Regions from separate parts of the Rhodoferax sp. GW822-FHT04A08 genome, predicted to be linked through region 2. Evidence: riboswitches for the same ligand, from Rfam matches in the RefSeq annotation. Region 2 holds a riboswitch; the other holds the start of a gene.

Region 1 (5,404 bases), on a different contig from region 2:
ATGCAACTGGGCACTGCCCACATCCACACCAACCACCGACTTGGCACCCTGCTGCAGCAGACAATCCGTAAATCCCCCGGTCGATTGACCGACATCCAGGCAGGCAAACCCTTGAACCGATAGACCGACCTTTTTCAGCGCGGCTTCCAGCTTGAGCCCGCCACGCGACACGTAGCGCGCCTCGGAGTCGTCTAGCAGACGCACTTCGGCGCCCTCAGGCAACTCGTCACCGTTCTTGACGACGCGCTTCCAGCTCTCACCCTGACGCCATTCGACGCCATTGGCAATCAGCCGTTGTGCCTGTGAGCGGGTGCTGGCCAGCCCCCGCTGCACCAGCAGTTGGTCTATTCGCATAAGGTTTGCTAAGAAGACCTGCGCTTAATAGCGGTAGGTTTCTTTCTTGTACGGACCGGACTTGCTCACGCCAATATAGGCGGCTTGCGCGTCGGTCAGCTCGGTCAGCATGGCGCCCACCTTCTTCAGATGCAAACGGGCGACCTTCTCGTCCAGATGCTTGGGCAACACATAGACCTTGCCAACCTTGTATTCCTTGGGCTTGGTGAAGAGTTCGATCTGCGCAATGGTCTGGTTGGCGAAGCTGGACGACATCACGAAGCTGGGGTGACCGGTGCCGCAGCCCAGGTTCACCAAGCGGCCCTTGGCCAACAGGATGATGCGCTTTTCAGGCTTGCCGTTCTTGCCCTTGGTAGCAGGGAAAATCACATGATCCACCTGGGGCTTGATCTCTTCCCACTTGAGCTTTTCCAGGGAGGCGACGTCGATTTCGTTGTCGAAGTGACCGATGTTGCAGACGATGGCCTGGTCCTTCATGGCCGCCATGTGCTTGTAGGTGATGACGTCCTTGTTGCCGGTGCAGGTCACAAAGATGTCGGCCTTGTCGGCAGCGTATTCCATGGTCACGACCTTGTAGCCTTCCATGGCGGCTTGCAGGGCGTTGATGGGGTCGATTTCGGTCACCCACACCTGGGCAGACAAGGCGCGCAGGGCCTGGGCGGAGCCCTTGCCCACGTCACCGTATCCCACGACGCAGGCTACCTTGCCGGCAATCATCACGTCGGTCGCGCGCTTGATGGCATCCACCAGCGATTCACGGCAGCCGTACAGGTTGTCGAACTTGCTCTTGGTCACCGAGTCGTTCACGTTGATGGCGCGGAATGCCAGGGAGCCCTTGGCGGCCATTTCTTCCAAGCGCATCACGCCGGTGGTGGTTTCTTCGGTGACACCGATGATGTTCTTCAGGCGACGGCTGTACCAGGTGGGGTCCACCTTCAGCTTGGCCTTGATGGCGTTGAACAGGCAGATCTCTTCTTCGCTGCCGGGCTTGGCCAGGACCTTGATGTCCTTCTCGGCCTTGGCGCCCAGGTGCATCAGCAGGGTTGCATCGCCACCGTCGTCCAGAATCATGTTCGGGCCTTCGGTCTTGGAACCCTTGGGGCCGAATTCAAAAATGCGGTGGGTGTAATCCCAGTAGTCGGCCAGGGTTTCACCCTTGTAGGCGAACACCGGGGTGCCCTTGGCAACCAGTGCGGCAGCTGCGTGGTCTTGGGTAGAGAAGATATTGCAGGAAGCCCAGCGCACTTCGGCGCCCAGGGCTTGCAGTGTTTCCACCAGCACGCCGGTCTGGATGGTCATGTGCAGGGAGCCGGTGATGCGCGCGCCCTTGAGCGGTTGCGACTTGGAGAACTCCTCACGGATGGCCATCAGGCCTGGCATTTCGGTCTCGGCAATGGTCAGCTCTTTGCGACCCCACTGAGCCAGGCTCAGGTCGGCAATCTTGAAATCTTCGGTCTTGGCAGGCTTGGTAACGCTCATGGTTCACTCCAAAAGTTAATTTGAAAGCCACTGAACGCAGGGAAAACTCTGGGAGGGAGCTCACCCGGCAAATGCAGTGGGTGAGCGCCGTTGAGACAGCAGCCAGAAGGGCCGCCGGGTCCGAGCCTCATTCACTGTGCGTGAACTGCAACGCTCCTCGGAAGCCGCAATTATAGGCGCATGCGGCGCGGCGCGGCCCAACCAGCAGTTTTCAGTCTCTGGGGCCGGTTGTCTGACCCACCACCAGCTCGGGCTGGCGCAGAACCTGATAAGGCCCGGAGAGAGGGTCACGCAACACCTGCAGCACCATTTCGGCCATGGTCGTTCCGGTGTTGTGCGCGGTAGGCTGGGTCACCATGGTGGCGTCCAGCCCAGCCAGTAGCGAATCGGCAGGAATCACGCCGTGCACCACCACAGACACTTCCTTGCCCAGGGTGACCCCCATGTCCATCAGGCCCCGCATCACGCCGATGCCGCCCAGGTTGTTGTCCACCACGATGGCTGTAGGCGGATGGGCCAGCCCCATCAGCGCCTGCACAGCAGCCCGTCCACCGCGGCGATCCACGGCAGGCCCTGAGAGCCAGGCGGGGTCGAAAGACAAGCCAGCTTGTGCCATGCCCCGCATGAAGCCGGTATGGCGCTGCATCGCAAAATTCAATTCCAAGGGCGAATGCACATAGGCGATGTCGGTATGCCCCAGGCCGTTCAGATGCTGCACTGCCTGCCTGCTGCCTTCTTCATTGTCGAAGTCGAACCAGGAAAAGTCGCCGCAATCCCCCGTACGGCCATAGGCCAGAAAAGGATAGCCCTGCTTGCGCAGGTAGGTCACCCGCGGGTCCTGCACGCGGGTGTTGGGCAACACCACCGCATCTACGCGCCCGCCGCGAAACAGGCGATCGTAAATATCCAGATCCTGCTCATCTCCGGCCACCGCCAGTATCAGGTCATAGTGGTCGGTATGCAGCCGCTCGGCCAAACCACCGGCCATGTCCAGAAACTGCGGATTGCCCAGGTACTCCACGCCGGCGGAATACACAATGCCCACAGCCTCGGTGCTACCGCGCACCAGCCTGCGTGCGCCCGCATTGGCGCGGTAGCCCATGGCCTTGGCGGCCTCTTCCACGCGTTGCCGGGTCTGGGCGTTGACGTCCTGGTAGCCGTTCAGGGCACGGCTAACGGTGGACGTGGAAAGCCCCAGTTCCTTGGCAAGGCTTTTGATGTTCATGCGGGTATGTAGGTTATCCAATGCTCATTCCAGTTGCGCAAACAGGCCACCCCACGGTGCCAACTCCAGCTTGGGCGCATTCCATGTTGCGCCGCCCAGTTTGCTGTCTTGCAGTATCCGGGCAATTTTGCAGCCTTCGGGCAATGCATAGCTTGCGGGCTTGTCGCTGAAGTTGAACACGCACAGCAGACGCTGCGTGTCGGTGGAGCGCACAAAGGCGAACACCTGCGGATGCACGTCCAGCAACTGCATGTCGCCATCCAACAGTGCAGGCTGGGTCTTGCGCCAGCGCAGCAGGTGGCGATAGAAATGCAGCAATGAACCCGAGGCCGCATCCTGCTTGTCCACGGCCAGATTGCGATGGGTCTCTGCCACCGGCAGCCATGGCTTCGCTGTAGCCTTGCCGGCAGGCGAAAAGCCCAGGTCGGCTGCCGCACTGTTCCAGGGCATGGGTGTGCGACAACCGTCACGCCCCTTGAACTCGGGCCACATGGTGATGCCATAGGGGTCCTGCAGATCTTCGAAGGCAATCTGCGCCTCGGGCAATCCCAGCTCGTCTCCCTGGTAGATGCAGGATGATCCGCGCAAGCTGGTCTGCATGGCCACTGCGAGTTTCAGCAGGGCCACGTCCGGCGTGGCTCCACCCCAGCGCGTGGCGTAACGCGGCACATCGTGGTTGGACAGCGCCCAGCAGGGCCAGCCCCCTTCCGAGATGCGTCCGAAGCGGCTGAGAAAGGTATGGAGAAAGCTGGAGGAGTGCTCCGTTCCCAAGAGATCAAAGCAATACGCCATATGCAACTTGTCGCCACCACGCGTGTACTCGGCCAGACGGGCTAGGCCATCGTCGTCGCCGATTTCACCCACCATGGTGGTGTTGGGGTATTGGTCCAGCAGAGTGCGCAACTTGCGCAGGAACTCCAGGTTCTCGGGCTGGCTCTTGTCATACTTGTGCCACTGCCAGCCGTAGGGATTGACAGCACTCACCGCAGCGTCTTCACTCACCGGGCGACCGCGTGGCGGGTTGTTGCGCAACTGGGCGTCGTGCACATAGAAGTTCACGGTATCCAGCCGGTAACCATCAACACCCAGATCCAGCCAGAACTTCACGGTTTCCAACAGCGCGCTCTGCACCTCGGGGTTGTGGAAGTTCAGGTCCGGCTGGCTGGTCAGGAAGTTGTGCATGTAGTACTGGCAGCGGCGCGTGTCCCATTGCCATGCACTGCCGCCGAAAATGGACAGCCAGTTGTTGGGCGGGTTGCCATCGTCCTTGGCATCGGCCCAGATGTACCAGTCGGCCTTGGAGTTGGTCTTGCTGGAGCGGCTTTCCACAAACCAGGGGTGCTGGTCCGAGCTGTGCGAGAGCACCTGGTCGATCATGACCTTCAGGCCCAGAGCATGGGCACGGTCCACCAGCGCCTTGAAGTCGGCCAGGCTACCAAACATGGGATCTACCGCGCAGTAGTCGCTGATGTCATAGCCAAAGTCCTTCATGGGGCTTTTGAAGAATGGCGACAGCCAGATGCCATCCACACCCAGACTGGCCACATAGTCCAGATGCGCGGTGATGCCCGGCAGGTCACCGATTCCGTCGCCATTGCTGTCCGCGAAGCTGCGTGGGTATATCTGGTAAATCACGCCACCGCGCCACCAGTTGTCGTTGGGAGCTTTTTGTAACTGCATTGTTACTACACCTTTGAAAAATGAAATTTGATTGAGGAGAATTCACAGGACAATGAAGCCCGCAAACCTTGAGGACGAATCGAATGACTTTGGACCCGCTGCTGTCGCCTGCACGTTTTGAATGGGGCTGCGCCACCTCGGCCTTCCAGATCGAGGGGGCGAGCACGGTTGATGGCAAAGTGCCCAGCATCTGGGATACCTTCTGCGCGCAGCCCGGCCGCATCCTGGACGCGAGTGACGGCAGTGTCGCCTGCGACCACTACCACCGCTTGGCCGAAGACGTGCAGTTGATCGCCGACCTGGGTTTCAAGCACTACCGCTTTTCGATTGCATGGACGCGCATCACGCGCCAGGACAACAGCCTGAACCCGGCCGGCCTGAACTTCTACAAACGTCTGCTCGATGCGCTGGAGAAGCACCAGATCACGCCCAACGCCACGCTGTTCCATTGGGACTTGCCGGCCCATTTGGAAGGTGGCTGGCTGAACCGCGACACGGCATACCGCTTTGCCGAATATGCCGACCTGGTGGCACGCCACCTGGGTGACCGCCTGCCCCGCGTGGCCACGCTCAACGAGCCCTGGTGCAGCGCCTTTCTGGGACACGACCTGGGCGTGTTTGCACCGGGCGTACAAGACCGGGCGCAGTCGCTGGTGGCAGCCCACC
Region 2 (5,404 bases):
AAATGGTGGAGCCGTATTTCGCACCGCACCGCCTGACCGATGCAAAGATCGCTTTCGAGTCGACCATCATCGAGAAGGGCAACTGGAAGCTCGTGTGGGAAAACAACCGCGAGTGCTACCACTGCGCGGCAAACCATCCGGCGCTGTGCAAGACCTTCCCCGAGGCGCCGACCGTCACCGGCGTGGAGGGCGCGGAAAACGATCCGGAGATGTTGGCGCATTGGGACCGCTGCGAGGCGGCAGGTCTGCCTTCGCGTTTTCGCATAGACCAGGCCGGACAGTACCGCACAAGCCGCGCGCCGTTGTTGGGTGACAGTGTCAGCTACACCATGAGTGGCCAGCGTGCGGTACGCAACAATCTGTCTGACGGTGTCTCTACGGACCGCATTGGAACGCTGCTGCTGTTCCACTATCCCACCACATGGAACCATGTGCTGGGCGACCATGCGGTCACCTTCCGGGTAATGCCCATCAGTGCCACGGAGACGGCGGTCACCACCAAATGGCTGGTGCACAAGGACGCGGTCGAAGGGGTCGACTACGACCTCAAGGAACTGACCAAGGTCTGGATCGAGACCAATGACGAAGACCGGCGCATCGTCGAAGAGAACGCGTTTGGCATCAAGTCGCCAGCCTATGAGCCGGGCCCCTATTCCGAGATGCACGAAGGCGGCGTGGTCCAGTTTGTGGACTGGTACGCCGGCTTCATGGCGCAACGTCTGGCCGAAATCGAAAAGCCCAAGCTGGGTAAGGTAGTTTGAGGAGCATGAGATGAACGCTGTGACGCATGCAGGCAATTTCCGGACACTTGATGAGATGGAGCCCTGGAACGACAGTCAGCAAGGGCTGGAGGTGATCTCCGTCGTCGACGAGGCGCCGGGGGTGAAGACCTTCACGTTCCGTTCCGACACGCTTAGTTGGTTTCGTTACAAGCCCGGGCAATTCATTACGCTGCAGCTGCCGGCGCAGGACGGCGTTCTGAACCGGACCTACACCCTGTCGTCCAGTCCGTCGCGGCCCCATGCCATAGCGGTGACAGTGAAGGCACAGCCCGGTAGCGTAGGAACGCAATGGATGTTCGACAACGTGAAGTCAGGTTCCCGGCTCAAGGCCATGGGGCCGTACGGCGACTTCACGCTGCACAAGCATCCGGCGGCAAAGTACCTGTTCATCTCGGCGGGCTCGGGCATCACGCCCATGATGTCGATGCTGCGCTGGCTGTACGACTGCGCGCCCGGCGCCGATGTGGTGTTCGTGAACTGCGCTCGCGCGCCGGAAGAGATTGTCTTCCGACGGGAACTGGAGTTGCTGGGCAGTCAGATGCCGGGCCTGTCGCTGCGCTTCCTGGTGGAGCAAAGGTCGTTGCGGGAAAGCTGGCCGGGCTTTGTCGGGCGCATTGATGCGCTGCCACTCACACAGATGGCGCACGATATCCAGCAACGTGAGGTGTTCTGCTGCGGCCCCGATCCCTTCATGCGCACCGTGCAAGGCATGCTGAAGTCTGCGCAATTTGATATGTCGCGCTACCACCAGGAGAGTTTTGGTGCAGCCGAAGCCGAAGTGCTTGGCACGCACGCCGCCGCGGGTGAAGCCCAGCAAGCGGCACCGGCGACATTGCCCATTCGCTTCATGGACTCCAACCTGCAGGGGGAGTGCCTGCCCGGGAAAACGGTTCTGCAAACGGCGCGTGCCAGTGGCGTTCGCATTTCTGCAGCTTGCGAATCGGGCATTTGCGGCACCTGCCGGGTGCGCAAGATATCCGGCGAGGTCTCCATGAGCCACAACGGCGGCATTCTGGACGAAGACATCGCGGAGGGCTACATCCTGGCCTGCTGTGCAAGACCCACAACCGCGCTGGAAATAGAGGCCTGAGTCCCGTTTGCGTACACTACGGGCCGCAATCGCAGGCCGTGAGAGCATGGCCTGCGACCATCCCGTATCTGTATGAAAGAGTTGATGCAAACCTCCACGCCTTCGCGCTACACCCGCGCCCAGCAGCTGCCCGAGATTCTGGACCAGCGGATCATGATTCTGGACGGCGCCATGGGCACCATGATCCAGCGTTTCAAGCTGAGCGAAGCACAGTACCGGGGCCAGCGCTTCAAGGATTTCCACAAGGACGTGAAGGGCAACAACGAGTTGCTGAGCCTGACCCGCCCCGACATCATTTCCGATATCCATGAAGGCTATCTGGCAGCCGGCGCCGATCTGATTGAAACCAATACCTTCGGGGCCACGACGATTGCGCAGGCCGACTACGATATGGCGGACCTGGCCGTTGAAATGAATGCGGCATCGGCCCGCCTGGCCCGCGCAGCATGCGACAAGTTTTCCACGCCGGACAAGCCGCGCTTTGTGGTGGGCGCACTGGGCCCCACACCCAAGACCGCCAGCATCAGCCCGGATGTGAATGATCCGGGTGCACGCAATATCGACTTTGAACAGCTCAACGTGGCCTACTACGAGCAGACCCGTGCGCTGGTTGAGGGCGGGGCCGATGTGCTGCTGGTCGAAACCATCTTCGATACCTTGAATGCCAAAGCGGCCCTGTTTGCCATTGACCGCTATTTCGAGGACTCAGGCGAGCGCCTGCCCATCATCATCAGCGGCACGGTGACGGATGCGTCGGGGCGCATTCTGAGCGGCCAGACCGTCACCGCCTTCTGGCACAGCGTACGCCATGCACAGCCCCTGGCGGTCGGACTGAATTGCGCGCTGGGTGCGGCGCTGATGCGCCCTTACATCCAGGAACTGCACCGGGCGGCACCCGACACCTTCATCAGTTGCTACCCCAATGCAGGTCTGCCCAACCCCATGGCGGAGACCGGATTCGACGAGACACCGGAAGTCACCAGCCGGCTGCTGCACGAATTTGCGCAGGAGGGCTTGGTCAACATCGTGGGCGGCTGTTGCGGCACCACGCCCCAGCACATCAGCGCGATTGCCCGGGAAGTCAGCCCGTTTTCTCCGCGCACGCTGCACCAGGCGGCTTTCTACCGTTAGAATCGCCGCTCATCCAAGGAGCGTTGCAGTGCGGGCGAGGGCCCCACCAGGCTTGGATCTGCACTTTCATTGCAACGACGCTCACCTGATATTCCTACATCGGTGAGTCACATGCTTCGTTCTCAATACCTCGCACCCATGATGCTGTCCGGCCTGGAGCCGGTTGTCATCAACGCGGATACCCTGTTTGTCAACATTGGTGAGCGCACCAATGTGACGGGCTCCAAGGCCTTTGCCCGCATGATTCTCAACGGCGAGTTCGAGCAGGCCCTGGCCGTGGCACGCCAGCAGGTCGAAAACGGCGCACAGATCATCGACATCAACATGGACGAGGCCATGCTCGACAGCCAGGCTGCCATGGTGCGGTTTCTGCAGCTGATCGCCAGCGAGCCCGACATTTCGCGCGTGCCCATCATGATTGACTCCAGCAAATGGAGCGTGATCGAAGCCGGCCTGCGTTGTGTGCAGGGCAAATCCATCGTCAACTCCATCAGCATGAAAGAGGGCGAGCAGGCATTCAAGCAGCAGGCCAAGCTGGTGCGGCGCTACGGTGCGGCGGCGGTGGTGATGGCTTTTGACGAGCAGGGCCAGGCCGACACCTACCAGCGCAAGATCGACATCTGTGCGCGTGCCTATCGCATCCTGGTCGATGAGGTGGGTTTCCCACCCGAAGACATTATTTTTGATCCCAACATCTTTGCCATTGCCACCGGCATCGAGGAGCACAACAACTACGCGGTGGACTTCATCGAAGCCACCCGCTGGATCAAGCAGAACCTGCCGGGCGCCAAGGTGTCGGGCGGCGTGTCCAACGTCAGCTTTTCCTTTCGCGGCAATGACCCGGTGCGCGAGGCAATCCATACGGTGTTTCTGTACCACGCCATCCAGGCGGGAATGGACATGGGCATCGTCAATGCCGGCATGGTGGGTGTGTATGACGAACTGGCACCCGAGCTGCGCGAGCGCGTCGAGGACGTGGTGCTCAACCGCCGTGCCGATGCCGGTGAGCGCCTGGTGGAAATTGCCGAGAGCACACGTGGTGCCGCGCGCGACGAGAGCCGCAGGCTGGACTGGCGCGGAACGCCGGACGCACCCGTGTCGGTCGGGCAGCGGCTCAGCCATGCGCTGGTGCATGGCATCACCGATTTCATCACCGAAGATACCGAGGAGGCCTATCGCGACTTGCTGGCCCAGGGCGGGAGACCGCTGCATGTCATCGAAGGCCCGCTCATGGACGGCATGAATGTGGTGGGTGACCTGTTTGGCCAGGGCAAGATGTTCCTGCCTCAGGTGGTCAAGAGCGCACGCGTCATGAAGCAGGCCGTGGCGCACCTGTTGCCCTACATCGAGGCCGAAAAGGCCGCGATGGTGGAAGCGGGCGGGGAAGCCAAGGCCAAGGGCAAGATCGTCATTGCCACCGTCAAGGGTGATGTGCATGACATCGGCAAGAACATCGTGACCGTGGTGCTCCAGTGCAACAACTTCGAAGTGGTCAACATGGGCGTGATGGTGCCCTGCCACGAAATCCTGGCCCGCGCCAAGGTGGAGGGTGCCGACATGATCGGCCTGTCCGGGCTGATCACTCCCAGTCTGGAAGAGATGGCCTATGTGGCTGGCGAGATGCAGAAGGATGACTACTTCCGCATCCGCAAGATTCCGCTGCTCATTGGTGGCGCCACCACCAGTCGGGTGCATACAGCGGTCAAGATTGCGCCGCATTACGAGGGACCGGTTGTCTATGTGCCGGACGCCTCGCGCAGCGTGGGCGTGGCGCAAAGCCTGCTGGGCGAGCAGGCGGCCAGCTACCTGGAGACGCTGGCTGCGGACAACGACAAGGTCCGCGAACAGCACGCCAACAAAAAGCAGGTTGTGTTGTGGTCGTTGGAGCGCGCGCGCGCCAACAAGATGCCGCTGGACTGGACGGCCTTCCAGCCCACCCGCCCCAAGTTCATTGGCCGACGCGTGTTTCGCAACTTTGACCTGAGCGAGCTGGCACGCTTCATCGACTGGGGGCCGTTCTTCCAGACCTGGGATCTGGCGGGTCCGTACCCCGCCATCCTGCAGGATGAGGTGGTGGGCGTGCAGGCGCAGCAGGTGTTGCGCGACGGGCAGGCATTGCTCAAGCGGGCCATTGATGGCCGCTGGCTGACGGCGAATGCGGTGCTTGGGCTGTACCCGGCCAACACGGTGCATGACGACGACATAGAGCTCTACACCGATGAGTCGCGCAGCCAGGTGGCCATGACCTGGTACGGCTTGCGCCAGCAGTCGCCCAAGCAGGAAATCGATGGCGTCATGCGACCCAGCCGCTGCCTGGCGGACTTTGTCGCACCCAAAGGTGTTGCGCCGGACTATGTGGGCGTGTTTGCCGTGACGGCCGGTATTGGCGCTGAGAAACGCG

Evidence for each region. A riboswitch is a leader RNA that binds a small molecule or an ion and turns the genes downstream of it on or off. The one in region 2 is predicted to bind S-adenosylhomocysteine.
Region 1: linked by a shared signal. The riboswitch ahead of ahcY (adenosylhomocysteinase) and the one ahead of metH (methionine synthase) in region 2 are both predicted to bind S-adenosylhomocysteine.

What each region holds. Positions count from the first base shown of each region.
Region 1 covers NZ_JBXAMW010000002.1:377,907-383,310, forward strand. Annotated here, with positions in the region: gene AC1RMF_RS06300 (TlyA family RNA methyltransferase) at 1-354, opposite strand, end outside; gene ahcY (adenosylhomocysteinase) at 379-1,833, opposite strand; S-adenosyl-L-homocysteine riboswitch at 1,909-1,998, opposite strand; gene AC1RMF_RS06310 (substrate-binding domain-containing protein) at 2,045-3,058, opposite strand; gene AC1RMF_RS06315 (alpha-glucosidase family protein) at 3,083-4,738, opposite strand; gene AC1RMF_RS06320 (GH1 family beta-glucosidase) at 4,822-5,404, shown strand, end outside.
Region 2 covers NZ_JBXAMW010000014.1:51,067-56,470, forward strand. Annotated here, with positions in the region: gene AC1RMF_RS21215 (aromatic ring-hydroxylating oxygenase subunit alpha) at 1-761, shown strand, start outside; gene AC1RMF_RS21220 (FAD-binding oxidoreductase) at 772-1,872, shown strand; gene AC1RMF_RS21225 (homocysteine S-methyltransferase family protein) at 1,957-3,003, shown strand; S-adenosyl-L-homocysteine riboswitch at 3,013-3,093, shown strand; gene metH (methionine synthase) at 3,115-5,404, shown strand, end outside.